One region of the Brevibacillus sp. MCWH genome, then DNA from elsewhere that is predicted to be linked to it. Evidence: riboswitches for the same ligand, from Rfam matches in the RefSeq annotation. Region 1 holds a riboswitch; the other holds the start of a gene.
The links. Region 1 has a riboswitch for S-adenosylmethionine ahead of ETC00_RS02160 (homoserine dehydrogenase). Riboswitches for the same ligand answer to the same signal wherever they lie in the genome.
Positions count from the first base shown of each region.

Region 2: another riboswitch for S-adenosylmethionine. It lies ahead of metK (methionine adenosyltransferase); the one in region 1 lies ahead of ETC00_RS02160 (homoserine dehydrogenase).

Region 1 is NZ_SDLF01000002.1:118,829-134,356, forward strand. Features, by position in the region: gene glpK (glycerol kinase GlpK) at 1-271, opposite strand, end outside; gene ETC00_RS02150 (MIP/aquaporin family protein) at 335-1,042, opposite strand; gene ETC00_RS02155 (glycerol-3-phosphate responsive antiterminator) at 1,273-1,821, opposite strand; gene ETC00_RS02160 (homoserine dehydrogenase) at 1,911-3,236, opposite strand; SAM riboswitch class I at 3,292-3,401, opposite strand; SAM riboswitch class I at 3,487-3,594, opposite strand; gene ETC00_RS02165 (DUF3221 domain-containing protein) at 3,806-4,375, opposite strand; gene pyrE (orotate phosphoribosyltransferase) at 4,584-5,219, opposite strand; gene pyrF (orotidine-5'-phosphate decarboxylase) at 5,245-5,982, opposite strand; gene carB (carbamoyl-phosphate synthase large subunit) at 6,413-9,625, opposite strand; gene ETC00_RS02185 (carbamoyl phosphate synthase small subunit) at 9,609-10,706, opposite strand; gene ETC00_RS02190 (dihydroorotase) at 10,733-12,016, opposite strand; gene ETC00_RS02195 (aspartate carbamoyltransferase catalytic subunit) at 11,983-12,930, opposite strand; gene ETC00_RS02200 (solute carrier family 23 protein) at 13,099-14,445, opposite strand; gene pyrR (bifunctional pyr operon transcriptional regulator/uracil phosphoribosyltransferase PyrR) at 14,632-15,171, opposite strand; gene ETC00_RS02210 (TolB family protein) at 15,386-15,528, opposite strand, start outside.
Region 2 is NZ_SDLF01000001.1:319,192-334,719, forward strand. Features, by position in the region: gene ETC00_RS01410 (S8 family peptidase) at 1-2,039, shown strand, start outside; gene ETC00_RS01415 (hypothetical protein) at 2,067-2,528, shown strand; SAM riboswitch class I at 2,581-2,681, shown strand; gene metK (methionine adenosyltransferase) at 2,817-4,022, shown strand; gene ETC00_RS01425 (polysaccharide deacetylase family protein) at 4,148-5,167, shown strand; gene ETC00_RS01430 (sensor histidine kinase) at 5,164-6,306, shown strand; gene ETC00_RS01435 (response regulator) at 6,336-7,043, shown strand; gene ETC00_RS01440 (glycosyltransferase family 2 protein) at 7,114-7,485, shown strand; gene ETC00_RS01445 (DEAD/DEAH box helicase) at 7,595-9,541, shown strand; gene ETC00_RS01450 (ComF family protein) at 9,520-10,413, shown strand; gene ETC00_RS01455 (TIGR03826 family flagellar region protein) at 10,665-11,093, shown strand; gene flgM (flagellar biosynthesis anti-sigma factor FlgM) at 11,243-11,518, shown strand; gene ETC00_RS01465 (flagellar protein FlgN) at 11,562-12,062, shown strand; gene flgK (flagellar hook-associated protein FlgK) at 12,076-13,554, shown strand; gene flgL (flagellar hook-associated protein FlgL) at 13,576-14,463, shown strand; gene ETC00_RS01480 (DUF6470 family protein) at 14,483-15,055, shown strand; gene ETC00_RS01485 (flagellar assembly protein FliW) at 15,071-15,487, shown strand; gene csrA (carbon storage regulator CsrA) at 15,493-15,528, shown strand, end outside.

The DNA of each region.
Region 1 (15,528 bases):
TGTCCCAGACGACAGTCGTCTCCCGCTGGTTGGTAATGCCGATCGCGGCCACTTCCTGGGCGCTGATGTTGTGGTTGGCCAGCACTTCGCCGATCACGCCGACGACGGACGACCAGATCTCCATGGCATCGTGCTCCACCCAGCCCGGCCGGGGAAAAATCTGCGTAAACTCCCTCTGGGCTACTCCCACCATGTGTCCTGCCCGGTTGAACAAAATGGCACGGGAACTGGTCGTGCCCTGGTCAATGGCCAAAACATACATCTTTTCCATCCGTCACATATCCCCCTTTATCGTTTCCCGATCATCTCTGCCTCAATCAGCTTGGGCCGACCGCTATCCGAACAAGGCCTTGAAGACGAGCGCTCCCGCCGTCCCGCCGACGATCGGCCCCACGACCGGAATCCAGGCGTAGCCCCAGTCAGATGTGCCTTTGCCCGGGATCGGCAGAACAAAGTGGGCGAGACGAGGCCCCAGATCGCGCGCCGGATTGATCGCGTAGCCGGTGGTCCCGCCGAGCGACATGCCGATGGCGACGATAAAAAAGCCGACGATCAGCGGATTGAGCCCTTCGGTAAACGTGTTGCTGCCGATAGCCAGCAGGCCAAACACAAGGAAAAACGTGCCCAGTCCTTCGCTGAGAATATTCGCAAATGTGTGTCGAATCGCCGGAGCTGTGCAGAATACTGCCAGCTTGGCCGCCGGGTCAGCAGTTTCTCTCCAGTGCGGCAGGTAGTACAGGTAGACAAAGATTGCTCCCAAAAACGCCCCGGCCATCTGGGCCAAAATGTACCCGGGCACGAGCTCCCAGGCAAACGAGCCAATTGACGCAAACGCAATGGTAATGGCCGGATTAAAATGGCCGCCGCTGATGGCCCCGACCGCGTATACGGCAAAGGCGACAGCAAACCCCCAGCCCAGGGTAATCACGATCCACCCGCTGTCTTTTGCCTTTGACTTGTTCAGCACGACTCCCGCCACGACGCCGTCCCCGAGAATCACCAGCATCATGGTCCCGATCAGTTCCGCCCAATACGCCGACATCTTGTTCCTCCATTCTCTTTTTTTAATATTTATGACGAGTCTGGACCGGTTTTCCCTCTTTTGCTGTTCACCTCCACTGGAAGAAAACAGAAAATCCACCTATTTATCCACGGTTTAAGTCCACAGGAACTTAAACACAGGGAATATATAGGTGGATCTCCTGATCTCATCCGACATATGAACTTCTGTAATCAATCTTATGCGGTCGTGAAAGCGTTGTCAATCATTTTTTACAGCTGTTTCCACAAGTTTCGATCGGAGGTGGTGACGGCGATGGCTCCTGCCGCCAGAGCGCTCTCGATCTCCTCCCGGGTGCGGATAAACCCGCCTACGATGATCGGAATTTGAATCTGTTCGCGAATTTCCGTAATAATGTGCGGCATGACCCCCGGAAGGACTTCGACGAAATCGGGTTTTGTCTGCTCAAGGATTTTGTAGCTCGTCTCCAGCGCGCCGGAGTCCAGCAGAAACAGGCGCTGCACCGTGACCAAGCCCTTCTTTTTGGCGGTCGTGATCACCTGCGAACGGGTGGAAATGACGCCGGCCGGCTTGATCTCCTGACAAAGAAACAGTGCGCCGTGCTCGTCGTTTTTCAATCCCTGCACCAGATCGGCATGCAGCCACAGCTTTTTTCCGTGCCGGCGTGCCAGGTCGGCGATGCTTTTCAGTTGGCAGATATGGCTCTCCAGCAAAATGATCGTCTCGTACCGGCTTTCCAGGACGCGTTCAAATTCTTTCATTTGGCGAATGGCCGGCAAGATGGTTTGCGAACCCAGCATGACTTGTCCTCATCCCCTTGAAGAAGAAGTGCTCCGCTTCAATCATGCCAAAAAAACCCGGCGAATGCGATGGGGAGTTGGATGCTAGTTTACAGCCCCGCACTCCCGCCGTCGGCATCTTGATCATCGGCCGCCTCCAGCACGGGGTACAGCCGCGCTTCGAGGCCGAAATCCCGTTCCAAAAGCCCAACGTGCTCCTCCTGCAGTCCGGCAGCGAGCAGGCCCACACGCAGGACGCTGCCCGAATCGTACTGGACGGTCATCCTGCGGACGGAGACACCCGCCCGTTCGAGAAACAGCAGTACCTGCTCCGGCGTCACGCCAGCCGCTGTCCCTGCCAGGCAGCAGAAGTCGAGGCCGGATGAGAGGCGGCTGGACGGGACCGCCTCCGGCCGTTCACGCCAAGCGGGATGAGGCGCAAACGGTTGGGTCAGCAAGTAGGCCAGATCTTCCACAACCGCGCTGGCAGTCGGCAATTCGCCCGCCCCTTTGCCGGTGAACAAAAGGTCGCCGACGAGACTGCCTTCCACCTGTACGGCATTGTACGCATCCTGGATGCGCGCCAGCGGATGCTCCAGCGGCACCAGCGTCGGCCGCACGGACAGGTGCAGGCCGCCGTTTCCCTGGTGGGCTTGCGCCAGCAGTTTGATCCGATACCCCAGTTCCTTCACCAGCCGGATGTGGCTCTGCGAGACTTCAACAATCCCCTGCCGCTCAATGGCTGACAGGGGCAGCGACTCCCCGAACACGAGCTGTGCCAGAATGTACAGCTTGTACAAGGCGTCCCAGCCTTCCACGTCGGAGCTCGGGTCTGCCTCCGCATACCCCAGTTCCTGTGCCCGCTTCAACACATCGTCGTAGGGAAGCTGGGCCTCCTCCATCTGCGACAGGATAAAGTTGGTCGTCCCGTTGAGGATGCCGCACACCTTTGTAATATCGTTGGTTCTGAGGAATTGACGGAGCACCCCAAGGATGGGAATTCCCCCCGCGACGCTGGCTTCATAGGCGAGATGGACGCCGTGCCGGTTGGCCAGTTCCACCAGCTCCGCGCCGCGTTTGGCCAGCAGCTCCTTGTTGGCCGTCACCACATGACAGCCCTTCTCGATCAGCGACCGTACGTAGTCGTAGGTCGGTTCCACGCCGCCCATCACTTCCACGACGATGTCTACGTCGCTTTCCATTACGTCGGCAAACCGTGTCGTCAACAGCGATGGCTCCACCTGCACGGCCCTCTGCTTCCGCGAGTCGCGCACCAGCGCCTTGACGATTTCGATGCGCTTGCCCAACCGGGCCGACAGCTTCTCCTGCTTCGAACGGATTGTCTTGACCACCCCGCCGCCTACCGTTCCCAATCCCAATAAGCCTACTTTTACCACACTCATGTTTTTCCACCCCGTTTTTTGTTTGTACAACATGAAAAAGCCTTCTTCGGATTCGAAGAAGGCTGGTGTGCATTGTGCTCGAGCCTTCTTCTCATCTCTCAAGACACGCGTGTCTTGCAGGAATTGGCACCTGGTCACGCACCGCGTGACGGTTGCCGGGCTTCATCGGGCCAGTCCCTCCACCTCTCTGGATAAGAAGAAGTCCTATGAAATTTTGAAACAGAAAAATAAAAAAACCTTCTCCGACAAGAAGAAGGTCTGCGTCCATATCAATCAAACCCGCTTCTTATCTGTCAAGACACCTGTCTTGCAGGAATTGGCACCTGGTCACGCACCGCGTGACGGTTGCCGGGCTTCATTGGGCCAGTCCCTCCGCCGCTCTGGATAAGAACAGTGTTTAACTCTTGGGTATCATTGTAAAGAATCACAGGTTGTTCGTCAACAAAAATCTGGCAGACCGGCATTTCGCCCGTCGTAAGCCGCTGCAAGTTGACATACATACGAAAAAGGATGGAGTCGTCAGATCGGCCATCCTTTTTCTTGACCAGCAAGGCACTGGCACCTGTCGAACCAACGGAAAAGGCGCTTTCGCCAATACCGGGTTATTTGATTCGCTTTACTTCACCCGTTTCTGCATGAACACTTATCTCGTGCTTCTGTCCTGCATTGAAAGTAAAAACGCGAACGATCCATTCTGATTCGGTGCTCACTGCATCCTGTACAATGAATATATCAGCTTTGTCAGAAAGACTCTTTACAAAGTTTAGCGCCATTTGAATGGCTTTCTTTTGCAGCATGGGATAATGTGGATGTTGTACATCATCTGCAACGACAAGTTTGCTCAAATCCGTTTTCGCAGGATACGATTCCAATGAAGGGGAAGCCGCCCATGTTTCTACTTCCGCTCCGACCTCTATGTCTGTAAGCAAAACCTTGTTATTCTTGCGATCAAGCAGAATGGCATCGTCGTTTACGAAATACCATTCGGCGTCATAGTCGCCATCTCTTGCTGTTTTGTCACTTTCAGCAACCAGCAGTGCTTTTTTCTCATAGTTTGTCTCGATGACGTATCCTGTCAAACCTTTGCGTTCGTTTTTGGGTTTCTCATCCGAGCATCCTGCTGTGAGAAGCAGAAACGCAAACAAGGTTATGTACAGTAATGGTCTGTTCATGATCCCTCCATTACGTTCAAATGTAAAAGAGCATCCACGATTTTTACCCACCGGTTATGAAGTATTATAATGTAAAAAACATGAAAATAAATTACATTTTGGTAACGAACAAAACAAAAAACGCCCCGAAACAGGGCGTTGGTAAAGTACAGTCGATTGAGGTACAAAATTTTTTTATCCAATCCGTTTGGACATGCGTCATGACCGGTTACGCATAAAAGCTGCGAGGGGCTTTGCGCCAGTCGGCCAACAGGCTTTCCTGCTCTGCCGTGATGACGCCGCGCTCGCGTGCCGTCTCGAGCAGTGCAGTGTAGTGGGAAAGCGTCGCGACCGGGATGCCTTCCTCCCTAAAGAGGGCTTCCGCTTCTGGAAACTGGTAGCTGAAGATCGCTGCCACGCCGAGCACGTCGCCTCCCTCCGCCTGGACGGCCTTTGCCGCTTTGAGCGAGCTGCCGCCGGTGGAGATCAGATCCTCGATGACCACCACTTTCTGACCTGCGGCCAGCGCGCCTTCCAGTTGATTCTGCCGCCCGTGCCCCTTTGCCTTGTCGCGCACGTAGATCATCGGCAGGTCCAGCAGTTCTGCCACCCAGGCAGCGTGCGGGATGCCTGCCGTCGCCGTGCCGGCGATCACTTCCACCTGCGGAAAATGTTCGCGGATCACCTCGGCAAACGCCTGGGCAATCCGGCGGCGGACCGGCGGATGAGACATCGTGAGCCGGTTGTCGCAGTAGATCGGCGACTTGATGCCGGATGTCCAGGTATACGGCTGGTCCGGGCGCAGGTGAACGGCGCCGATCTCCAGCAGGTGTCCCGCTATTTCTTTGGCTGTCGTGGTATTCATCCTATCCTCTTCCCTTCGCGTACGTTTAGAGGCATGCCGCCTGAACGGCGTTAACGATCCGCTCCCAGGCGGCGGCAGGATCGGGCGAAGCCGTAACCGCCCGGCCGATTACGATGTAGTCGCTCCCCAACTGAAACGCCTGTTCCGGGGTCGTGATCCGGGTCTGGTCTCCCTTCTCCGCCCAGAGAGGCCGAATCCCCGGGGTGACGGTGAGGACATCAATACCGGCCGCCTGCTTGATCATCGGTACTTCCAATGGAGAGGCGACGACTCCGTCCAGCCCCGCCTGTTTGGCCAACTTCGCGTAATGGACGACGACATCTTCCACCGTGCCGGGAATCGCCAGCTCCTCGTTCATCGTCTGCTGTCCGGTCGAGGTGAGCATCGTAACGCCGATCAGCAGAGGACGGGGAGCACCGGCCGCGGTCCCCTGCTCCAGTCCTTCCCGGGCCGCCTCCATCATCGCCACGCCTCCCGCAGCGTGCACGTTGACCATGTCGACGCCGTGACGGGCCAGGCTTTTCATCGCCCCTTTGGCCGTGTTGGGAATGTCGTGCACCTTCAGGTCGAGAAACACCTTCAGTCCCTGCTCCTTCAGGTAGTGGACGATCGCCGGGCCTTCTGCATAGTACAGTTCCATGCCCACCTTGACGTATCGAATCAGCCCGTCCAGCCGGGCCAGACATTGTGTGACGTCCTTTTTCGTGGAAAAGTCGAGCGCAACGATCATGCGCTCGCGTATATCGGTTGGTTGCAGCGGCACACCGCTCTCTCCCTTCCTAGTGGCGACACCGCCTCGAATTTGCTTCCCTGCGTAGCCACATCCAGGTCCGCGACAGGGGGCTTCCTAGTGGCGACACTTCGTCGCGTTTACTCCCCTGCGTAGCCACATCCAGGTCCCCGATAGGGGGCTTCCTAGTGGCGACACCGCCTCGCGTTTGCTTCCCTGCGTAGCCACATCCGGGTCCCCGATAGGGGGCTTCCTAGTGGCGACACTTCGTCGCGTTTACTCCCCTGCGTAGCCACATCCGGGTCCCCGATAGGGGGCTTCCTAGTGGCGACACTTCGTCGCGTTTACTCCCCTGCGTAGCCACATCCGGGTCCCCGATAGGGGGCTTCCTAGTGGCGACACTTCGTCGCGTTTACTCCCCTGCGTAGCCATAGCCGTAGCTCCGCAGGGGACGCTCTGACTGTTATACCGGCACGGCTATCTTGGCTCCCGTGCGCTGCGCCGGCATCGCTTCCGTAGAGAACGTGATCGTCTCCAGGACGTGCAGGAGCGCTTTTGCTGTGTCCAGGGACGTCAGGCAGACGGCACCGTTTTCCACAGCTTCGCGGCGGATGCGGAAACCGTCCCGCTGCGGTGTCTTGCCTTTGGTCAGGGTGTTTAACACAATATTCGCTTCCCCTTGATGGATCATGTCCAGCAGGTTGGGCGTGCCCTCGGACAGCTTGTTTACGCGGGTAACGGTCAATCCCGCTTTCTCCAGGTAATCCGCCGTTCCAGAGGTGGCCAGCAGTTTAAAGCCCAGGCGATGGAAGCGTTTCACGATCTCCAGCGCTTCTCCCTTGTCCTTGTCGGCGACGGTGACAAGCAGCGAACCATGTGTCGGGATGTTCATGCCGGCGGCCAGGAGCCCTTTGTACAGCGCTTTGGCCAGCGTCCGCTCGCGGCCCATCACTTCGCCGGTCGACTTCATTTCCGGACCCAGCGTGATGTCGACGCGGCGCAATTTGGCGAAGGAGAAGACCGGCACTTTCACGGAAACCATCTCGTCTTCCGGATGGCAGCCGGGCGTAAAGCCCTGCTCGACGATGGAGTGGCCGAGGATCGCCTTGGTCGCGATGTTCGCCATCGGGATGCCCGTCACTTTGGACAGGAACGGCACGGTCCGGGACGAACGCGGGTTTACCTCGATCACGTACGGACGGTTGTCGCAGATGACAAACTGAATGTTGATCAGCCCTTTGATCTGCAGGGCGCGGGCCAGCTTCGTCGTCATGTCGACCAGTTCTGCTTTGATTTCAGGCGAGAGCGACTGCGGCGGATACACTGCGATCGAGTCGCCGGAGTGCACCCCTGCGCGCTCAATGTGTTCCATAATGCCCGGAATCAGCACGTTTTCCCCGTCGCAGATGGCGTCCACCTCCGCCTCCGTGCCGACCATGTAGCGGTCGACCAGCACCGGATGCTCCGGATTGACCTTCACTGCGTGTTCCATGTACTCCAAAAGTTCCGTCTTGTTGTAGACGATTTCCATCGCGCGGCCTCCCAGGACGTAGGATGGACGAACCAGTACCGGGAAGCCGAGGCTTTCAGCCGCCACCACCGCTTCTTCCACAGAGGTGACGGTTTTGCCCGGCGGTTGGGCGATGTCAAGGCTTCTGAGCAGCGCTTCAAACTTTTCGCGATTTTCCGCTGCGTCGATGTTCTCCAGGCTGGTGCCGAGGATGCGCACGCCGCGGGCGGCCAATTTGTCCGCCAGGTTAATCGCCGTCTGTCCGCCAAACTGAACGATCACGCCCTCGGGCTGTTCCGCGTCGATGATGTTCATCACGTCTTCGATGTAGAGCGGCTCGAAGTACAGGCGGTCAGAGGTGTTGAAATCAGTGGAGACGGTCTCCGGGTTGTTGTTGATAATGATTGCTTCATACCCCGCCTCTTTCAGCGCCCAGACCGCGTGAACGGTGGCGTAGTCGAACTCGATGCCCTGGCCGATGCGGATCGGGCCGGAGCCAAGCACGACGACGCGCTTTTTGCCCGTCTCCACCCGCTCGTCTTCCTGCTCGTAGGTGGAGTAGTAGTACGGGGTCTGCGCTTCAAACTCGGCCGCGCAGGTATCCACCATCTTGAACACGGGCTTGAAGCCGTGCTCTTCCCGCAGAGCGCGGACTTCTGCTTCCGTTCGGCCGGTCAGTTCAGCGATTTTCCGGTCGGTAAAGCCCATCCGCTTCGCCTCGTAGAGCTTCTCCGGCGTCAGACCTGCCGCCAGTTCTTGTTCAAAAGCGACGATCCTGTGCAGCTTGTGCAGGAAGAAACGGTCGATGCTGGTCAGGTCGTGCAGCGTCTCGATGCTCCAGCCGCGGCGCAGTGCCTCTGCAAGCAGGAACAGGCGCTCGTCGTCAGCGGTGATCAGCCGGTCTTTCAGCTCCTCGTCGGCCAGCGCGGACGTGCCCTTGATCTCCAGGTGGTAGGTGCCGATCTCCAGGGAGCGGATCGCTTTCATAATCGACTCTTCAAACGTGCGGCCAATTGCCATCACTTCCCCGGTCGCCTTCATCTGCGTGCCCAGCTTGCGGTTGGCCGACTGGAACTTGTCAAACGGCCAGCGCGGGATTTTGCTCACCACGTAGTCGATCGTCGGCTCGAAGCAGGCGTAGGTTTGGCCGGTGACCGGGTTCTTCAGTTCGTCCAGCGTGTAGCCGATGGCGATTTTGGCAGCCATCTTGGCGATCGGGTAGCCCGTCGCCTTGGAGGCCAGCGCGGAGGAGCGGCTGACGCGAGGGTTTACCTCGATCACGTAGTAGCGGAAGCTGTGCGGGTCGAGCGCGAACTGCACGTTGCAGCCGCCTTCGATGCCCAGCGCGCGAATGATTTTCAGCGCGGAGGAGCGGAGCATCTGATACTCGCGGTCGGACAGCGTCTGGCTCGGCGCCACGACGATGGAGTCGCCGGTGTGCACCCCGACCGGATCGATGTTTTCCATGTTGCAGACGACGATGCAGTTGTCGTTTGCGTCGCGCATTACCTCGTACTCGATCTCCTTCATCCCGGCGATGCTCTTCTCGATCAGACACTGCGAGATGGGAGAGTATTTCAGACCGCTCGCCACGATTTCCCGCAAGCTCTCCTCGTCTTCGCAGATGCCGCCGCCGGTGCCGCCCAGCGTGTAGGCCGGACGGACGATGATCGGGTAGCCGATTTCGCTGGCGAACCGCACCGCTTCATCCACGGTGCTGACGATCGTCGACTCGGGCACCGGCTCGCCCAGCTCGTTCATCAGGGCGCGGAACTGCTCCCGGTCTTCCGCCTGCTTGATCGCGTCCAGGTTGGTGCCGAGCAGCTTCACGTTTTCTTCTGCCAGCACACCCGATTCTGCCAGTGCCACCGCCATGTTGAGCCCGGTTTGGCCGCCCAGGGTAGGCAGCAGGCCGTCCGGTTTTTCCTTGCGGATGACGCGGGTGACAAATTCCGACGTGAGCGGTTCGATGTACACGTTGTCCGCCATGTTGGTGTCGGTCATGATCGTGGCCGGGTTGGAGTTGATCAGCACCACTTCCAGCCCTTCTTCCTTCAGCGCCTGGCAGGCCTGTGTGCCTGCGTAGTCAAACTCCGCCGCCTGTCCAATGACGATGGGACCGGAGCCGATCACCAGGATTTTTTTCAGGTCAGCGAGCTTTGGCATGTGCCCTCTCCTCCTTCGCGGTGTCCATGATTTCGAGAAACTGGTCAAACAGGTAGCCGGTGTCGTACGGACCTGGGGCCGCTTCCGGGTGGTACTGTACGGAGAAAGCCCGTTTCTCCAGATTGCGCAGACCTTCCACCGTGCCGTCGTTCAGTGCAACGTGCGTAATCTCCAGGCCGGTGCCCGGAATCGACTCCGCTTTCACCGCGTAGCTGTGGTTCTGCGACGTGATGTAGGTGCGGCCTGTCATGATTTCCTTGACCGGATGGTTGCCGCCGCGGTGGCCAAACTTCATCTTCACCGTGTCCGCTCCGGACGCCAGGGCAAACAACTGGTGGCCCAGACAGATGCCAAACAGCGGATACTCGCCCAAAATCTCGCGGATTGTCTCGATCGCCTGCGGCACGTCTTTCGGATCGCCGGGGCCATTGGACAGGAGGATGCCGTCCGGCTGCAGTCGGCGAATCTCGGCTGCGGTCACGTTGTGGGGAACGACGACCACATCGCAGTTGCGCTTGGTCAGCTCGCGCAAAATACCATGCTTGGCGCCGAAGTCGACCAGCACCACGCGATGGCCCGTTCCCGGACAGCTAAACACGCTCTTGGTGGAGACACGAGCCACCTGATCGTTCATCAGGGGAGCGTGGCGGAGCGAGTCGAGCAGCTCGGACAGGGGAGCCTCGCTGGTCGTGATCATCCCTTTCATCGTACCGTGATAGCGAATCTTGCGGGTCAGCATCCGCGTGTCGACGCCGGCGATGCCCGGGATGTCGTACGCTTTCAGCAGTTCGTCCAGCGTCCCGGCGCTGCGCCAGTTGCTCGGCGTGTCACAGTGCTCGCGGACGACGAATCCGTGGATGTACGGGCGCACCGCCTCAAAATCGTCCCGATTGATCCCGTAGTTGCCGATCAGCGGGTAGGTCATGGTGACAATCTGGCCGCAGTAGGAAGGATCGGACAGCACTTCCTGATAACCGGTCAACCCGGTGTTGAATACCACTTCCCCCACGCTCTCCGTCGTCGCCCCAAAAGCGGTGCCGACACACTCCGTTCCGTCTTCCAAGATCAGTCTCGCTCGCATCTTCGCTTCCTCCTTTTTCTGCTTCCTTATTCCGCTTCCCGATATACGATCGCACCGTTTACCATCGTCAGGGTCGGCCATCCTTTGCAGACCCAGCCGGCAAATGGCGTGTTGGTTCCCTTGCTGGCAAAGGTGCCGGGATCAATGGTCCGCTCCGCTTCCAGATCAAGCACGCTGAGATCGGCTGGAGCACCCACTTCCAGGCGTCCGTACGGCAGTCCGAAAATCTCTGCCGGTTTTACGGTCAACAGCTCAATCAACTGCTTCAGCGTCAGTTCGCCGGTCAGCACCAGATGGGTGTACAGGAGCGGGAATGCCGTCTCCAGTCCGACGATGCCAAACGGTGCCCGCTCAATGCCGTTCGCCTTTTCTTCCGCTGTGTGCGGGGCGTGATCAGTGGCGATGATGTCAATCGTGCCGTCCTTCAGTCCGGCGATCAGCGCCGCCCGGTCTTCGCGGCTGCGCAGCGGCGGGTTCATTTTCCAGTTGGCGTTCAGGTCGTCCGGGATGTCTTCGTCGCAGAGCAGCAGGTGGTGCGGCGTCACTTCGCAGGTGACGTTCACCCCGGCCCGCTTGCCGTCCCGCACCAGACGCACCGATTCCTTGGCGCTGATGTGGCAGACGTGGTAGTGGACGCCGGTCTGCTCTGCCAGCAGGATGTCCCGTCCCACGTGGATCGACTCCGATTCCGACGGGATGCCCGGAAGGCCGTGCCGCGCCGCCACCACGCCGTCGTGAAGCGCGCTGCCCGGAGTGATCAGATCGTCGTCTTCGCAGTGGGCAACGATCGAGAGGCCCAGTTCTTTCGCCCGCTTCATCGCTTCCTTCATCATCGCGCTGGATTGGACGCCCACGCCGTCATCAGTAAGGGCGAAAATCCCCGCTTCCTTGAGCGCGGCGAAGTCGGTCAATTCCTTGCCGAGCTGCCGCACGGTAATCGCTCCGTAGGGGAGCACGCGGGCCTTGCCCGCTTCCTGCGCCTTGTCGAGAATGTAGTGGACCGTCTCCACACTGTCGATGACAGGGCGGGTGTTGGGCATGCAGGCGATCGTGGTAAATCCGCCTTTTACGGCTGCATGCGCCCCCGTCGCGATCGTCTCCTTGTGTTCAAAGCCCGGTTCACGCAGGTGGACGTGGACGTCAATGAAGCCGGCGGAGATGAGTCTGCCCTTGCAGTCGATCCACACATGCCCGTCGCGCGCAAGCTGTTTATCGATCGCTTTGATGCGTCCGTCTTCGATCAGCACTTCGGCGGGGATCAGTTCGCCAGCCTCGTTTATGCGTTTGCCGTTGCCAAGGATGATTCCCATGTCTTATCGCTTCCTTTCAGCACAGTTTCCAGTACTGCCATGCGGGCAGCCACGCCGTTGGTCACTTGTTTTTGGATCAGCGACTTCTCGCATTCCACCAGGTCGCTGTGGATTTCCACTCCGCGGTTGACCGGCGCCGGGTGCATGATCACCGCGCCCGGCTTCATCATCTTGGCCCGCTCCAGCGTCAGCCCGTGTGCCCGGTGGTACTCTTCCTTGGATACAAACAGCGCGTCTGTGTGCCGCTCCAACTGCACGCGCAGCATCATCACCACGTCGGCCGTCTGGACCGCTTCGTCGATGTCGACCTTTTTCACCCCGTCCGGCACGATCTGCGCCGGCGGCATCATGCTGGCCGGACCGGCGAGCAGCAGGTTGGCCCCCAGCTTGGGCAGGGCGTGCAGATGCGAACCGAGCACGCGGCTGTGGCGAAGGTCACCGATGATGGCCACGGTCAGCCCCTCGATCCGGCCGAACTGCTGCCGCATCGTCAAGAGGTCGAGCAGACACTGGGTGGGATGTTCGTTGGTGCCGTCGCCCGCGTTGATCAGATGAAGGCTGACTTCAGAGGCCAGTTCCGTCAGCAGGCCGTCCTTTTTCGTGCGGATGACCGCCGCCTCCACGCCCATCGCTTCCAGCGTGCGGATCGTGTCGTAGATCGTTTCCCCTTTTACAGTGGAAGAGGTCTCCGGGATGAAATTCAGCACGTGCGCACCCAGCCGTTTTTGCGCCACCTCAAACGAAAAGCGGGTTCTCGTGCTGGCCTCGAAGAACAGGTTGGCGATGAAGCGTCCCTTCAGCACATCCGTCTGCACACCAGGCCGCTCCGCCCAGTATTCGGCGCGATCCAGCAGCCGCTCGATCTGATCCGTTGTCAGCTCTTTCATGCCAATCAGGTGCGTGACGATGCTCATCGAAAATCCCTCCGTATTCCGCAATTGGATAAAAAAAGCTTCTTGCCGTCTTTGCCGTGAAGGCAGGTAAGGCAAGAAGCTCGTGATTTGCTTCCCTGTGCGCAGGTGAAACAGCGCCCAGCCGCCTTGCCAGCCTCTCGGGACTGATTTAAAGGTCGTCGGAACGTGTCAGGCGATATGCTTTTGTTCTTCGCGGTGCGCTTCCCCCATCGCCGATTCCTTGCCCGGCAGGATCAGGTGCAGCACGATGCCGAGGAAGGTGGAGAAGGCGATGTTGTCAATTGTCAGGTTGTGCAGGAAAGACTGCCAGAAGGAAACGCCCTCGAAGCTGATTTTGTAACCGCCGATCCCGGTCACCAGAATCGCGGCGGCAATGATCATGTTGCGCTTATTGGAAAAGTCCACTTTGCTTTCGACGTACATGCGAAGCCCCTGGGCCGCGATAATCCCGAACAGGATGATGGAGACACCGCCCAGCACCGGCGTCGGAATCGTCATCAGGAGCTCGCTGATTTTGCCGCAGAAGGAGAACAGGATTGCCAATACCGCCGCCAGCGCAATCACCGTGCGGCTGAACACACGGGTGATGGCGAGCACACCGATGTTTTCCCCGTACGTGGTGGCAGGCGGTCCGCCAATCAGACCGGCCAGCGCGGTCGCCACTCCATCCCCCAGCAAGCTGCGGTGCAGTCCGGGATCTTTCATCAGATCGCGGTCCATTACCCGGCTCGTCACCAGCAGGTGGCCGAGGTGCTCCGCCAGCGTGACAAACGCGACCGGCGCAATGATCAGCGCCGCTACCCAGGCGGACGGGTCGCCGAGCGCGAAGGCCACTTCTTTCAGCTTGAAGTCCGGAGCGGAAATGATCTCTGCAGTAGCCACCTTGTTCAAGTCAATCAGCTCAGGATGACGCATGAGCGTGTAGAGGTACCCGGCGATGATGCCGATGAGAATCGGAATGAGGGCAAAAAAGCCGCGCAGCATCACAGCCGCCAGAACCGTTACAATCATCGTCACCAGTGAAATTTCAATGGAGGTGAGCGACATGACCGACTGGCCGTCCACCGTTACCTTGGTCGCCATATCGACGGCCACCACCGACAGGCTCAGGCCAATGACGACGATGACGGACGCGATCACCACCGGTGGCAGAACGCGGTCCAGCCACTTTACGCCGGCCTTCTGCACGATCGCCGCCACGATGACGTAGACCAGACCGGAGAGCAGACAGCCCAGCAGCGCGGTGCCGACGCCATAGGCCTGGCTTACCGTGATGATCGGGCCGATAAAGGCGAACGACGATCCCAGGTAGTTGGGCAGCTTGCCTTTGGTAATCAGCAGAAACAGGAGTGTTCCCACCCCGCTGGTAAAGAGCGCGGTCGCCGGGTCCAGGCCGGTCAGAATCGGCACCAGCACAGTCGCGCCAAACATCGCAAACAGGTGCTGGATGCTGAGCGGCAGCAGCTTGGAGACCGCGGGTGTTTCGTGCACATCGACAAAGTTTTTTTGACTCATCTGTATTGTCCCCCTGCGTTTGTTTTGTCTTTTATTTGTCTATACTGCGTATTTCGGCCAACAAAAAACCTCTTTGTGCAGGCACAAAGAGGCATACTCCTTCCATCCTTCCACGGGCATGGAAAGCGCGTAAACCTCTTCGCAACCTCACGGGATTGCGGTTAAAGAGGCGTATCCATTTTTGTCTCAGATCAACTGGCGGATGGTGACCATGTCCATCCCGTCCACTTCCGCCAGCTTCACGTCCACAATCTCAGTACGGGACGTAGGGACGTTCTTGCCGACAAAGTCGGGTCGGATCGGCAGCTCGCGGTGGCCGCGGTCCACCAGCACGGCCAACTGGATCATGCGTGGGCGGCCGTTGTCGATCAGCGCGTCCAGTGCGGCCCGAACCGTTCGTCCGGTGTACAGCACGTCGTCGACGAGAATGACCGTCTTGCCGGTGATGTCACCGGGCAACTGGGCACCGTGCAGCACCGCATCTTCTGATTTGTGCTGCAGATCGTCCCGGTAAAAGGTGATGTCCAACTGGCCGACCGGTACCTTGACGTTTTCGATCAGTTCGATCCGCTCCACCAGCCGCTGCGCCAGGTAGATGCCCCTCGTCTTGATGCCGGCGATGATACAGTCTTCCACACCCTTGTTCCGCTCGATGATTTCGTGGGCGATCCGCGTCAGTGCCCGACGGATGGCCGCTTCGTCCATGATGACGCTCTTGTTGATCACGTGCGCTTCCCTCCCGGAAATCGGCTTGTCTTACCTGTGGCACAAAAAAGGCTTCTTGTCAGGCGACAAGAAGCCACTGGCCGATGACAGGCAAAAGGGGTGATCCGCCCTTTTTCCTGCCGTCTCTGCGTATCCGTGCCCTTGCCAGCCTCACAGGACTGGATTTAAAGGTTCCCTTTGTCAGAATGAATTATGGCACGAATCGCAAGCCGTGTCAATGAGGTTTTTGCTCTTTCCAGAAAACGCTGATCCACGCCGGCAGGTGGTTGCCGTAAAACCCGACGGAACCCGTCACATGCCGAAGCAGTTCCACTTCGCGTTCACTGCCCGTTTTCAGATAGAGCGAGCCGTGTTCGG
Region 2 (15,528 bases), on a different contig from region 1:
CCTTGACGGAGGCGGTCCAGCGGGCGGAAGCGAGCGGAGCGGTGCTGGTGGCGGCCAGCGGCAACGAGAGCGACCGGGTCGCCTATCCGGCTGCGTATCCGACCGTGATCGCTGTCGGGGCGGTCAAAAGCAACAACCAACCGCTGAGCGAGTCCAATTCGGGGCCGGAGTTGAATCTGGTGGCTCCCGGCATGAACGTGTACACCACCAAGCCCGGAGGCAAATACGGCACGTTGAGCGGCACGTCGGCCGCTGCTCCCCAGGTAGCGGGGGCCGCAGCGCTGGTGCTGGCCCGCCGTCCCAACATGTCGCCGTTCGATGTGCGACAACTTCTGTACCAGACCGCCACGGATCTGGGCGAGCGCGGCTGGGACCGGCAGACGGGCTACGGCCTGCTCAATGTCGACCGGGCCGTCCGAAGCAACCCTTCGACGGATTTTCACGAGCCGAACAACAGCATGGGACAAGCCAGTCCGTTTCCCATCGAGTCGCAGATTCGCGGACGGCTCAACCAGTCCGACACGATTGACTGGTACAAGATGGATATTCCCTACGATGGCAAAGTGACGCTGAGGGGTTCTATATCCACTTCGATATCGTCCCCCATGGCCGCCACGTTCTATTCGGAAAATCGTACGCCTGTCACGTATTACATGGGCAACGGCGATACCCTGACGGTTCCGGCCAAGGCCGGACGCATGCTGATCAAACTGGAGCGAACCGGCGGGGTCAACGCGTTTACCTACGTGCTGACCAGCTCGTTTTCGATCAACCCGGACCGCTACGAGCGAAACAACAACATGGATACGGCGCGACCCCTGGTCGGGAATCAGATCAGCGTGACCGGCAATTTTCACGAGGAAGGCGATCAGGACTGGTTTTCCTACTACGTGCGTGAGTATGGCCGGCTGAACATTACGGTTACCCCTGACACCAAGCGAATGGATCTGAACATGCGCATCGGCAAACAGGGGCAGGGATGGGAAGAGTACGACACCTGGGACCGGGACAACCCGGTCGAGCGGGCACAAAAAGATGTGTCGCCGGGCAAGTATTACATACGCATCAGCGAATACTGGGGCAATCAGGTAAACGGGGAGTACCGGCTGGATTTGTCCTTCACGCCGGTTCGCAAGGACGTCAATGAACCAAACGATACGTATCGCCAGGCCTCTCAACTGGCCAACGGCACATTGATGACCGGCACCTTGCCGACCCATACCGATTCAGATTGGTTCCAATTTACCGTGGATTCGGAATCCTACGTCAGCGTTCGTGCGCCGTTTGTCCCCGTGTCCAAGGGGATGCGCATCGAGATCTACGGGTCCCATACCTTTAACTATGCGCTGGCTGCTACCGATCAGGTGGCCCAGTTGTCCGATCAAGGCAAGGAAGTCATCGGATTAAAGCTCAAGCCTGGGAAGTACTACATCCGATTGAGCAGTACGGTCCCGTTCAAATACGATGCCTACCGCCTCACACTGCACAAGGAGAAGCTGGTGGACGGCTATCGGGACATTGCCGGTCACTGGGCTCGCGCCGAAATCGCCCGGCTGACTCGAAAAGGGGTCGTCAAGGGTTTTGACAATGCCACGTTTCAGCCGAATCAGCAGGTGACGCGGGCACAATTTGCCACCATGCTGATCCAAGCCATGCGGGCCAAAGGGCTGCCGGTGGGGGCGTATACGGGCCGCAATCCGTTTGGCGACCTGTCCAGCTCCCATTGGGCCTACCAGCCGCTTCTAATGGCGTATAAACTGGGGATTATGCAGGGGTACCCCAACCGGACGATCAAGCCGAACCAGCCCATCTCCCGGGCGGAGATGGCCCAGATGACCGCCCGCGCCCAGAACTTGCTTTTGACCAAGCACTCAAGGTCGTCATACCGTGACGTACCGATCAGCCACTGGGCGTCTCCGGCGATCGAGGCGCTCACCTCCAGAGGTTGGCTGAAGGGCTACGGGAATCTCTTCAAGCCGCAGGGACGCGCGACCCGAGCCGAAGTAGTCGTTCTGTTGGCCAGAGTCTACAAATTGTGATCAACAATTAAAGGAGAGGACATCGAGATGAACAAAGCGACAAAAGGATTGATTGCAGCTGCAGTTGTCGGCACGGCCATTTTTACTTCCCAAGCGATGGCTGACGGCGGAAGCGCCGGCGTGCCGGGTTCTGCAGACGACCCGGTTGTGACGAAAAGCTACGTCGATCAGCAGATTCAGCGAGCGCTGGGCAGCGCAGGCGGCGGGAACAGCGGATTGACCGTGGTGGAGCTGAATCCGGGCCAGACGCTGTACGGCTTTGAAGGGACGGAATTCATCGTCCGCACCGGACAGGTGCAAGCTGTCGCCGGCAACAATGGAGACGGTCTGACCGACATTACGCAGGGGGCGGATCTCCGTGCCGGTGCACCGGTTTCCCACAACCACCTGCTCCTGATCGCCCGCTCCGACAACCGCGGATTGCGGCTGGACCCGAACTACAGCGGCGTGGCCTACATCATGGTGCGCGGCAAATACGAAATCCGCTAAGTGCATATTGACACCGAAGAGAAAAACCAGTATTCTATTATGCGAATGGATACTCTTATCCAGAGTAGGCGGAGGGACTGGCCCTATGAAGCCCGGCAACCGACTTGAGCGGTGCTAACCAGCAGAACGGAAATCTGTTCTGGCCGATAAGAGGTAAGGAACGCATCAAAACAAGCACCTTTTCCTCAAACGGAAAAGGTTTTTTTTTGCATGTGCCTTCGACTGATAAGAACCTGTTTCGGCCACCACACTATTTGTATGAGTCTAAAGGAGGTCGTACACATGGCATTGCAAAAAGGTCGTCGCCTGTTCACTTCTGAATCTGTCACCGAAGGTCATCCGGATAAGATTTGTGACCAAATTTCCGACGCCATTCTGGATGCGATCCTGGCAAAGGATCCGAACGCTCGCGTTGCTTGCGAAACGTCCGTAACCACCGGTCTCGTGCTCGTGGCGGGTGAAATTACCACCAACACCTATGTGGACATTCAAAAGCTGGTGCGCGACACGATCCGCGAAATCGGTTATGATCGCGCCAAATTTGGCTTTGACGCGGACACCTGCGGCGTCATCACCGCAATCGGCGAGCAGTCTGCCGACATCGCCCTGGGTGTGGACCAGGCTCTGGAAGCGCGCGAAGGCAAAATGACCGACGAGGAAATCGAAGCGATTGGCGCTGGCGACCAAGGGTTGATGTTTGGGTTTGCCTGCAACGAAACGCCTGAACTGATGCCGCTGCCGATCAGCATGGCGCACAAGCTGGCCCGTCGTCTGACCGAGGTGCGCAAAAACGGCACGCTCAGCTATCTGCGTCCGGACGGCAAAACCCAGGTGACTGTGGAATACGACGGCGACAAGCCGGTTCGCATCGACACCATTGTCATTTCCACCCAACACGCTCCGGAAGTGACGTTGGAACAAATCAAAAAAGACCTGATGGAACACGTCATTAAGCCAATCGTTCCTGCAGAACTGCTGGATGACGAGACCAAGTATTTCATCAACCCGACCGGCCGTTTCGTGATCGGCGGTCCGCAGGGCGACGCCGGCTTGACCGGACGCAAAATCATCGTGGATACTTACGGCGGCTACGCTCGTCACGGCGGCGGCGCGTTTTCCGGCAAAGACCCGACCAAGGTGGACCGTTCCGGTGCATACGCTGCTCGTTACGTAGCGAAGAACATCGTCGCAGCAGGCCTGGCGGACAAGTGCGAAGTGCAGGTAGCGTACGCCATTGGTGTGGCACAGCCTGTGTCCATCAGCGTGGATACGTTTGGCACCGGCAAGATCGCCGAGGAGGAGCTGGTGAAGCTCATCCGCAAGCACTTTGACCTGCGCCCGGCAGGTATCATCAAACAGCTTGACCTGCGTCGTCCGATCTACAAACAGACTGCGGCATACGGTCACTTTGGGCGTAATGACCTGAATGTGCCGTGGGAGAAGACAGACAAGGCAGAAGCGCTGAAACAGGACGCTGCCGGTCTGTTGAAATAACAACCGAGTAGGGAGAGCCTAGTGCACGCACTAGGCTTTTTTTCTTGGATAGGAATGGTAATCTGGTCATAAAGGAATCCGTTCTCTGGTGTCGAATCACTATGTAGGCTTAAGGAGGGATTTTGTTGCCGAAAAGGTGGCCCTTCTTCCTTTTCATTCTGGTGTCGTTCGGTCTGGTCGTGACTGCCGGACTGCTCGGGGGTGTGCATCTTCCAAATACCTACATGCCGAAAGTGCAACATTTTCCCCCGGTTCCTACGTCTATAAGCACAAGCGGGGATGATACTGCTGCAGCGCGGGAACGAACGGTAGAAAAAGAGGATGCCGTCGTACCCAGGCAGTGGTATCGAAATCGGGTGGTGGTGCTGACTTACCACCATGTGTCGAATCAATCGAACCAACGCTATGTGATTGACCCGGACCAATTTGCCCGGCATATGGCGTTTTTGCGCGAGAATGACCTGCATCCGATTTCGTTGTCGGAGTTTTTGCGTTTTGTCGACACTGGCGTGCTGTCTACCGACAACGCCGTGCTGATTACGTTTGACGATGGATACGAGAGTTACTACACGCATGCGTTTCCCGTGCTGCGGCAGTACCAGTTTCCATCCGTCAATTTTGCTATTGCAGGTCGGCTGCGGGACACCGCGGAGCGCAAGCGAGAAAATATGACGACACCGTTGACTCGCCAACAGATAAACGAAATGCTCGTTTCCGGGCTGGTGGATATCGGCTCACACACATACAGTCTGCATGAACAAGCCGCCAGCAACGAATGGGGAGAATGGGGGCCCGAGACTGCTCCCGTTTACATGGAGGATCTGCAGCGCTTGGAAAACGAGCAGGAATACCGGAACCGATTGTACGTTGACTTTACCATGTCCCGTGTCGGCCTGAGCGATCTGGTGGGCCGACCGGTGGAAACCATATCCTTGCCGTTCGGCTTTTTTAATGACATCGTTCTGCAGACCGCCCAACAAGCAGGCTACCGTTACGTGTTCAACTCCAATCCGGGAGTGGTGACACCCGGCGTCAATCCGCTTAAGATCCCGCGTTTTGACGTCGGCTCGCGCGAGATGGATACTGCCCAACTCCACCAGCTGTTTACGAAAGCGAAAAACGGATTTGAAGGAGAGCAGGAATGAACCAGGCAATCAGCATCAGCATGTTGGATGGAGTAATTAAACGAACGATTGAGACGGTGGAGGCAAGCAAGGCGCAAATCTTTGAGATTTCCGAACATGCACGCCAGCAGGGTAACACGTTAAAGCTGGAATTGCATGAATTGCGACAAGAAATTTCCAAAGTGATTCAGAAGGTGGATGCGCTGGAGCTCGCCTACCGCAAGTCGCGCAACCGGCTGGTGCTGGTGAGCCGCAACTTCCACACCTATACGGAAGAAGACATCCGCATCGCGTACGAGGAAGCGAGCCGGATCCAGGTAGAGTTGTCCATATTTCGGGAACGGGAAAACAACCTGAAGCGCAGGCGCAATGATCTGGAGCGGCAGCTTCGCAACCTGGAGGAGACGATCGAGCGGGCAGAAAAGCTTGTCACGCAGATGGGCGTTGTGCTTGGATATCTGACTGGCGACTTGAGCAAGGTCGACGAAGCACTGGAGACGGCCAAACAGCATCAGATGATGGGATTGAAAATTATTCAGGCCCAAGAGGAAGAACGGAAGCGCGTCGCGCGTGAAATTCACGACGGTCCAGCCCAATCGATGGCAAACGTGGTGCTGCGCTCGGAAATTGTAGAGAAGATGCTGAAAAATGACCGCATTCTGGAAGCGCAGATGGAACTGCACGAACTGAAAGAAATGGTCCGCATGAGTTTGGCCGATGTGAGGCGGATCATTTTTGACTTGCGGCCAATGGCGCTGGACGATTTGGGGCTGGTGCCCACGCTGCAGAAATACATTCAAACTTACGAGGAGCGAACGCAGGTTACCGTCGACTTGGTTGTGTTTGGAGTAGAGCAGCCGCTCAAAAGCTCCGTCAAAGCCGCCATCTTCCGTCTGGTACAGGAATGCCTGAACAACGTGGAAAAGCATGCGGGGGCCAACAAGGTCCAGGTGAAACTGGAGTTTTTGGAGGATGCACTGGTTCTCGTTGTCAAAGATGACGGGATCGGCTTTGATGTAGACCAGCTCACAGCCAAAGGAGGGTCTTTTGGGCTGTTGGGCATGAAGGAGCGGGCGCAACTGCTCGAAGGTACGATGGAGCTGCAGTCGTCGCCTGGAGAAGGAACGAAAGTGATGTTTCAAATACCGGTTAAATATTGAGTGCGAAATCGTACATAGGGAGGATGAACATGGAGAAAAGGCAGCAAGAAATCCGGATTGTAATTGTGGACGATCACCAATTGTTCCGTGAAGGCGTCAAACGAATTTTGGAAATGGAGAGCGACTTTCGGGTAATCGGCGAAGGCTCCGACGGGGAAGAGGCGTATCGCCTCGCTGAGGAGCACAAGCCGGATGTGATCCTGATGGACATCAACATGCCCAATGTCAACGGTGTCTCCGCCGCGGAACACGTCATTTCCGTAAGCCCGGATACCCGTGTGATCATCCTGTCCATTCATGACGACGAAGGTTACGTGTACCGTACGCTGCGTTCCGGCGCGTCCGGCTATCTGTTGAAAGAGATGGGGACGAACGATCTGGTGGAAGCCGTTCGCGTGGTGGCCGGAGGCGGCGCATATATCCATCCGAAAGTAACAGGCAAGCTGATTGAAGAATTTCGCCGCTTAAGCGAACAGGAAGGAGTGGCGGAACGGACGTTTGCGGCAGAGGATTCGGAGCCGGTCGATCCGAAGGTGATCGAGTCGCTGACCCGCCGCGAGCGCGAGGTGCTGCAGCTGATGGCAGAAGGGAAAAGCAACCGGGCCATCGGGGAGTTTTTGTTTATCAGTGAGAAGACGGTGAAAAACCACGTCAGCAGCATTTTGCAAAAGCTGAGCGTGCAAGACAGGACACAGGCTGTAGTCATTTCCATTAAAAACGGCTGGGTGAAACTGTAAAGAGGGAAGGCGGCTGCACCATATACAAGCCATCTGGCATACCTTGATTGCAAGAGGAGGTATGACCGTGATGGAAGAGTTGGTGGTGTGGCTGTTGGCGGCATATGGCTGCTCCTCTCTGCTGGTGACACTTGCAAACCGCTGGATCAGCCGCATGGCAGTGCGAGCGGACCAATCATGCGTGCATTACCGGCTGCTGCTCGGCAACTCTGAGCAGGTGCTGGAATACGCAGTCCGGCGGCTGCATGCCCGTTCGTATTGGAGCGGTACACCGATTCGCATCTCGTATGTCGATTACGGATCGACTGATGATACATGTGGGATCACGGCTGTGTTGAAACGGGCCGGCTGCCTCTGCGCCGACGAGGAGGAAGAGGTGGCCGACGCCCCGGCCGTGATCGTAGACCTTCGCCATACAGACGAGTGGGAGCGCGTGATATAACGCGCTTTTTTCTTTTGTCGTGCTGCTTCACGGTCCCGAAATATTTGCAGACAGCTGCTGTCTTTTTGCACACTGGTCTTGCAGAGACAAGGGGGACGGAGGCGGTAGTGTGCGAGAGTACCTGCTCTATGTAAAAGTGGGCGACGAGGCGGCGCACGTGTATGTGACGCCGTGTTTTACGGTGGATCAGATGTATTGGCGGGAGCGGGACGGCTGCAGGCTCCACGTCATTGGCAAAAGCCCATCGCTGGCGCTGGCCTTTTACCTGAGAGGGATGCTGAACGCGCGACTGCAGGGTCGGGATGTCGGGGAAGAGGAGATTGCCGCCATGCGGGAATGGGCGCTGGCACACGTCAGGGAAACCAACGCCTTGTACGGCCGGGAAGCCGGGGACATGCAGCCGCTCAGGGGAGAGTGGTTTTCGATTGAGGTGACCGGGGAAGACACGGAGGATTCCGATGGCCGGCAAACTGATGAGCGAGCAGATGCCGAAGGAAAGGCTCCGCCAAGTCCTGGAGCATCTCTGTCCGCCGGTGCCCTTCCCGATCTGCGCGCAGACAGTGAGCGGCTGCATCTGCTCTTGCAGGGGCGCGCTTTGCTGTTGGAAGAGCTGGACGGCTTTCTGCATCGGCGCGGCTGGACGGGAAGTCTGCGCACGGAATGCTTGCAGTGGCTGGTACTCGACGGGAAAGCGGAGTGGCGGCCGGGCATTGAGCTGTTCGTGAGACGCGACATATGGCGCCGGCGTTTGGCGATGCGGTGCGGACGCTGCGGCAGCGAGCGGGGGATCGCGCTCACGCTCTGCCACTCCTGCGGGCAGGGCTGCGCATACTGCACGACATGTTTGGACATGGGCAAAAGCAAATGCTGCACGCCGTATCTCTGCGTTCCCGGCAGACGCACCCGCTTTCGCCAGGACGGCGCAGCGGCTGCTCTCCAGTGGGAGGGGCGGTATTCGCAGATGCAGGCGGCTGCGGCGGAACGGGCCAGACGCTTCGTAGCGGCCAGCAGACCGGGGCCCGCGGCGTTTTTGATGTGGGCGGTCTGCGGAGCGGGGAAAACCGAGCTGTTGTTTCCTGCCATCCGGGAGACGCTGGCGGATGGCGGACAGGTATTGATCGCCACGCCGCGCAAGGATGTGGTGCTGGAGTTGGCCCCCCGCCTGCAGCGCGTTTTCCCGGCAGCGCGCGTGATCGCCGTTCACGGGTCCAGCCGGGAAAAATGGGAGGACGCTGACATTACTGTTGCCACCACCCACCAGGTGATGCGCTACTATCAGCGCTTTCCCCTGGTCGTTTTGGATGAGGCAGACGCGTTTCCGTACCACAACAACCCTGTCTTGTACCGGGCAGTTTCCCGCGCCGTTCAGCCCGGCGGGAAAACTCTGTATTTGAGCGCCACGCCGCCCCGCTATCTGCGAAAGCGGCTGGTCCCATCCGCCTTTCGGTTCCCGACCCACTCCGCTACTCACGTGCTGCTGCCGGGGCGGTATCACGGATATCCCCTGCCGGTGCCCAGGGTGTGCACGGTAGCTGCCCTGGACAAGCGGATGCGGCTGGGGCGTGCTGTACCGCCGCTGCTCGATGGCGTCAAGGCTTCCCTCGCGGCCGGCCGTCAGGTGTTCGTCTTTGTCCCGCGGGTGGAGGACGTTCCCCGGGTCCTGCAGTATTTGCAGGCCCGGCTGCCGGATCACGCAAACGCGCTGGCGGGCGTCCATGCCGCCGATCCGGAGCGGGAGCAGAAGGTACGCCTCTTTCGGGACAGGCGTTTTGCGGTGATGGTGACCACTACCATTCTGGAACGGGGAGTCACCATTCCGCGCAGTGACGTGATTGTCGTCGGGGCGGATGCCCCCGTTTTTGACGAGGCTTCCCTCGTCCAGATTGCCGGACGCGTGGGCCGTTCCGCTGACGCGCCGGAGGGAACCATACTGTTTATCCAGTCTCATCGTTCCACCGCCCCCTATGCTGCCATCAGGCAGATTTGCAGGATGAACCGTTTGGCGGAGCGGCTGCGGGAAAAGGAGGCGCGTTCATGCTGCGAGAGCCGTGTGTAAGCTGCGGCGGCCGGGTGACCTCGCGGGAGGAGACAGTCCGGCGCTTGTCTCTGGCCATAGCGCGCAGCGGCCGCTACCCGGCGGTCTACCGGCTGCTGGACGGACTGGGTCTGTGTGCCGATTGTCTTCGGCTCCTGCCGATCGTGGGCGAGCAGATTTGCGTCCAGTGCGGACGGGACATGGGCGGCCCAACGCTTCCCCTGCTGTCAAATCAGCAGAAGTGCGGGGACTGCGCATCTGTCGAGGAAGAACCGTTGTCCGGCAACCGTGGGCTGCTGGTCTACAACGAGTGGGGAAAAGAGATGCTCAGCCGGTTCAAATACAGAGGAGACGAACGCATGGCCGGCTTGTTTGCCGCTTTGCTGGCGCTGGCCTTTTACCGCTACTACGGATCAATTCGATTCCGGTGTGCAGCCGCTGTTCCCCTCCATGACAACCGTTTGCGGGAGCGCGGCTTCAACCAGGTGGAGCTGATGGTGCGGGGGCTGAGCAACCACATTGGCGTAGATGCTGTCCCCCTGCTGGCGCGGACGAGGCATACCCCGAAACTGAGCAGGCAGGGCGGGCGTACCGCGCGGCAGGAGAGCATGCGGGGAGCGTTTGAGTGGGTGGGTCCTGTGTCCTGTCGCAGCCGCGAGATGGAGATCACTGCGGATGGCGGCGGATCAGGTGTCCGTGTACGCGGGGATGTGTCGTACTGGCGGCAAAGAGTTGGCCCGGCATTACTTGGGCGTCTGTTCAAGGCTTCCGACGCCATTCTGCTCGTGGACGATATTTACACCACCGGCACCACGCTGCGTGCCTGCGCAAAGACAATCAGGGATCAGGTGGGGCATGGCTGCCGCGTCTATTCACTGACGGTCTTTCGGTAGCATCGAGCCTGCCTGTTTGCGACTGCCATCAAGGGCGTAGACTTTAAAGGAGAAGATTTTCGTTACGGTTTTTCATATGGTTTTTCCATGCACCGCGCAGCCGGCAGCTCCGTTTTATTAATTTAAGAGACAGCCAACCCTCTCCATGTTTTTATTCTCTTCATAGCCATCTTGGAAAAAATGCGCTATGATGGAAGTACAACGGGTTGAACATCAAGAGCAAGTACGGGGAGATCAAAGGAGTTGTGCTTATGTCACTGGGCAAACTGTCTAACTGCTCACGCTGCGGTACCCTGTTTGTGCAGGTCGTTCGCGATATTTGCCCTTCATGTCATCAGGTGATAGAAAAAGAATATGAACGGTGCGCCTCTTTTCTGCGCAAGCGGGAGAACCGGGGGGCGACGATCTATCAGCTCAGTGAAGCAACCGGAGTTTCCATTAAACAGATTACCCGATTCATCAAAGAGAGACGAATTTCGATTGCCAACAACCCCAACATGGGCTATCCCTGCGATCGATGCGGGTTTTTGATTCGCAGCGGACAGTATTGTGCCGACTGCACCAAGCATCTGCAGCGGGACATCGTGCTGGATCTCGACGTCGAGCGGCGTCTGGAAGAAGAAAAGCGGGCTCGCTTGATAGAAGCTACATATCGAAGAAAGCAGAATCGTGACGAATAGTTTTCGCGGAAAAAACTAATCGTTTGCCGGTATTTTGCCGATGATACTACTAAAGAAGTATCATCGGTTTTCTTGTTATGATGAGGATGTGGAGCGATCCTGCTCCCCAGTCTTTTATGTCTGTTTGGATTGAGAGGATGGTTTTTCAGATGCGTATTCAGGAACCGAACCGCACGGGAATGATAAATGCCTACAATAAAACGGGGCAGACGCCGGTTGGCAAAGGGCGCAAGCTGTCCATGGGCAAGGATGAAGTGAACATTTCAGCGGAAGCCCTGGAGATGCTGAAGCAGGTGGAGGACCCCGACTCTCCCGCGCGACGGGAAAAGATACAGCGCTTGAAAAAACAGGTGGAGGAAGGGACGTATCGCGTTCCCAGCGACAAGCTCGCCGACAAAATCCTGTCCTTCTGGCGCAAGCTGTAAGGGACGCGTATGACGACCTCGAGGGGAAAGCTGAGGTGTCCTCATGACGAAGTGGCATGAACTCTACGAACTGCTCGACAACTTGATTCAACTGCACAAGGCGCTGTATACGCTTGCCGTACAAAAAAAGGACGTGCTGATCAAGGGTGACGTCGACGAACTGGTGGCCATCACCAAGCAGGAACAGAAACTGATCCAGGCTGTCGGCAGCGCCGAGGAAGCCCGCCAGGCTGTGGCGGCTCACTTGTTCGCTTCTCTGGGTTTCACCCGGGACAACGGCACGCTTTCTGACCTGATCAAGCTGACGACCAGCGCGGAAGAGAAGATGCGTCTGACCACGTACCGCGACGAACTGATGCGGATTGTCTCTGAACTGCGGGATGCCAACGAGCTCAATCAGCAGTTGTTGGAACAGTCCCTTTCTTTTGTCAACATGACGCTCAACCTGATCACAGATGCGCCGGAGGATGACTTTATCTACGGAAATCCGACGGCGGAGGCGTTCCGCGGAAGCCATCGCAGTTTTTTCAATACCAAAGCGTAAAAGAGGTGCAATCATGCGTTCAACATTTCATGGGTTGGAAGTGAGCAAGCGCGGGCTTATTGCCCAGCAAGCGGCATTGAATACCACCGGCCACAACATCGCCAACGCCAATACGGAAGGCTACACCCGGCAGCGCGTCAATATGGTTGCGACTACTGGCATTCCGTATGTCGGCCTGAACATGAGCAGAGAGGCCGGCTTGTTGGGTACTGGTGTGATGGTGTCAGATATCCAGCGTCTGCGTGAGGATTTTCTCGATCTCCAGTTTCGAAACGAAAACAAAATCCTTGGCTATTGGGACGAAAGGGTTGATGCCCTAGCCAAAATAGAGGCGATTTTGCAGGAGCCTTCCGAGACAGGGTTGCAAAAGGTCATGGACCAGATGTGGCAGGCGTGGCAAGATCTGTCCAAAGACCCGATCAACCCGTCTACCCGTGCTGTTGTGCGGGAGCGTTCCATTGCGGTAGCTGAAACTTTTGCCAATCTGTACAAGCAGCTTCAGCAAATTCAGCAGGACATGGATCATGTCATCGGCGTCAAAGCGCTTGAGGTCAATTCGCTGGCCCAGCAAATCGCCGCTGTTAACAAGATGATCAACGACGTCGTGCCGCACGGGTATGTGCCAAACGACCTGTATGACCAACGGGACGTGTTGATCGACAAGCTGTCCAAGCTGGTGCCGGTGAAAGTTAACTATGTGGAAAACGGTATGGTGGACATTGAGGTAGACGGCCGGGATTTGGTAAACGGGTATACCTCGGTTCCGGTGGCAGCGGTGAGAAATCCGCAGACCGGTCTCAATGAATTTACCATTGGCGGGGTCAGCTTCAAACCGACATCTGGCGCAATCACTGCCATATTGGAATCGCGGGACGTGCTGATTCCCGGCACGATGGAGCGTCTCGATCTCCTCGCCATCAATTTGACCAGGGAAATCAACAATGTGCACAAGTTGGGATACAGCATCAGCGACATTAACGCCGGAGGCGGTTCGTCCCAAATCCCGTTCTTTGTTGACAGGATAAGTGGCGGCACTGCGGATCCGACCGGAGCTGCCAACATCGCGATCAACCCGGCCATTTTGGCCAGTCTGGATGCCATCGCCGCAGCCAGACCGGAGCCGGACGGCAGCGTAGTGGCAGGCAATAACGAAAACGCCTTGGCCATCGCTCAGATCAAATTCAAGATCATCCCTGCAGGAGCAGGTCCCACTGACTTCAAAGAAGCGACAACACTGGACGATTATTACCGGTACACCATTGGCGAACTGGGCGTAAAAGGACAGGAAGCCATCCGCAATCAGAAAAACTCGGAAACCATTGTCAACATGGTGGCGGCACAACGCGAATCGGTGTCAGGCGTCTCCATCGACGAAGAGATGTCCAATCTGGTCAAGTACCAACACGCCTACAACGCCGCAGCGCGTTCCATCACAGCTGTTGACGAAATTTTGGACAGGATCATTAACGGCATGGGCCGAGTCGGTCTGTAACGTCGTTAGGGAGGGTAACACATGGCTGTTCGCGTAACGCAAAACATGCTTAACCGCAACATGCTGCGCAATCTGTACAATTCGATGGGCAACATGGATAAACTGCAGGAACAGTTGTCGTCGGGGAAAAAGGTCTCCAAACCTTCTGATGACCCGGTGATTGTGACGAGGGGAATGTTTTACCGCTCCTCGCTGATTGAAAACGACCAGTTCGCCAAAAATACGACGGAAGCGCTCAACTGGCTGGACGCCACAGACCAGGCACTGGATGAGGTGGGGAACGTGTACAAGCGCGTTCAGGAATTGGTGGTAGCCTCCGGCAACGGCACCTTGTCCAATGACGACTTGAAAATGATCGCCATGGAAATCACTGAACTGAAAAACCACCTGGGCAATATAGCCAACCAGACGGTGAACGGGCGGTATATTTTTGCCGGGACCGATTCCACCAGACCGCCTTACGATACCGCGTCAGGCCAGTTTACCAACACGAACAGCTCTCTGATTAGACTGGAAATCAGCGAGAATACGTATGTGCCGATCAACATCAACGCGCAGAATGTGTTTAACAATCCGGCCGGGAACAATATTTTTACCCTGCTGGACAACATCGTCACGGAGTTGAACAATGGCAACGCTGCGACGGCATACAGTGACCAATTGAAACAGCAGGCCGATTTTGTCTTGACCGAGCGGGCTGCGCTGGGGGCACGAGTCAACCGGCTGGAACTGGTGGAAGACAGGCTGTCCAAAAGCGAGGTCTCCATTACCGGGTTGATGTCCAAAAACGAGGATGCGGACATCGCCGAAGTAATCACCCAACTGAAGGCACAGGAGAATGTTCACCGGGCCGCGCTGTCTGCCGGGGCGAGGATCATCCAGCCGTCTTTGGTTGATTTTCTGCGATAATACCAAGGGGTAGACGCACATGCCCATTGCTTCCTTGCGAATGGAGAGCACGATGGCGCGGATCGGAATCTCCGTTCAAAAACCCGTGCAGGAAATTCAGCAGCCGCATGCTGACCTCCAGCTTCGACAAAGGCCGGCCATCCTGCAGATCAGACAGGACCCCGGCGAGATCACGATCGACTCCAGCCGCGCCCGATACAGTCTCGGGCTGCGAACACCGCTGCAGTTCAGCGACGACAACGCCGCTTTCGGCAAACAGCAGTGGCTGGAGGCGATCGCCCGCATCAGTCAGGAGGGGGACCAACTGCGGGCGATCGAAAACCCGCAGGACCCCATCCCTGAACAGGCGGCTGACAGGTTCGGCATTACCCCCACACCCTTGTCGACCCCGCTCTATCCCGACGAAGGGGTGGACATTGGGTTTCGTCATGGCATTACGTTGATCAATATCCAAAAACAAGGATTTGAGAACCATACCCAAATCCGACCACCCGTGTTAAAATACACGCCGGGAAAAGCGCAGATATACATGCAGCAGTACAATCGGCTGAAGATAGAAGTCGTCGGTCTGCAGGTTGATCGGTTGATGTGAAAAGGAGAAGGTTCCATGATGACTGGCGGTAAGTTTGAGATTGGAAAGGTATTTTTTGAAGAAGGACTCCCTGGTTTTTTGCAACTGCAGTTTTTTAAACTGGTTCAGGAAGAAGAGGGGACGCCCTTTTATTTACTTCAGTCAACAGAGGATGAAAAGGTTGGGTTTTGGCTTATCAATCCGTTTGTATTCTTTGCCGATTATCAGTTCAGACTTCCTGAGCAGAGCAGGGAACTTCTCCGCCTTTCGGATGAGGGTCAGGTCATGGTTTTCAATATCATAACCCCTAGTGAAAAAGGCATTACCGTAAACCTCAAGGCTCCCATCGTCATTAACAAAGAAAATCGAATGGCAAAACAGGTGATTTTGGAAGAAGATTACGATATACGCCATCCGCTGGTACTCAAACATACAGCGCCGGGAGGTGTGTGAAACGCATGCTGGTGCTCTCCCGGAAAAAAAACGAATCGATC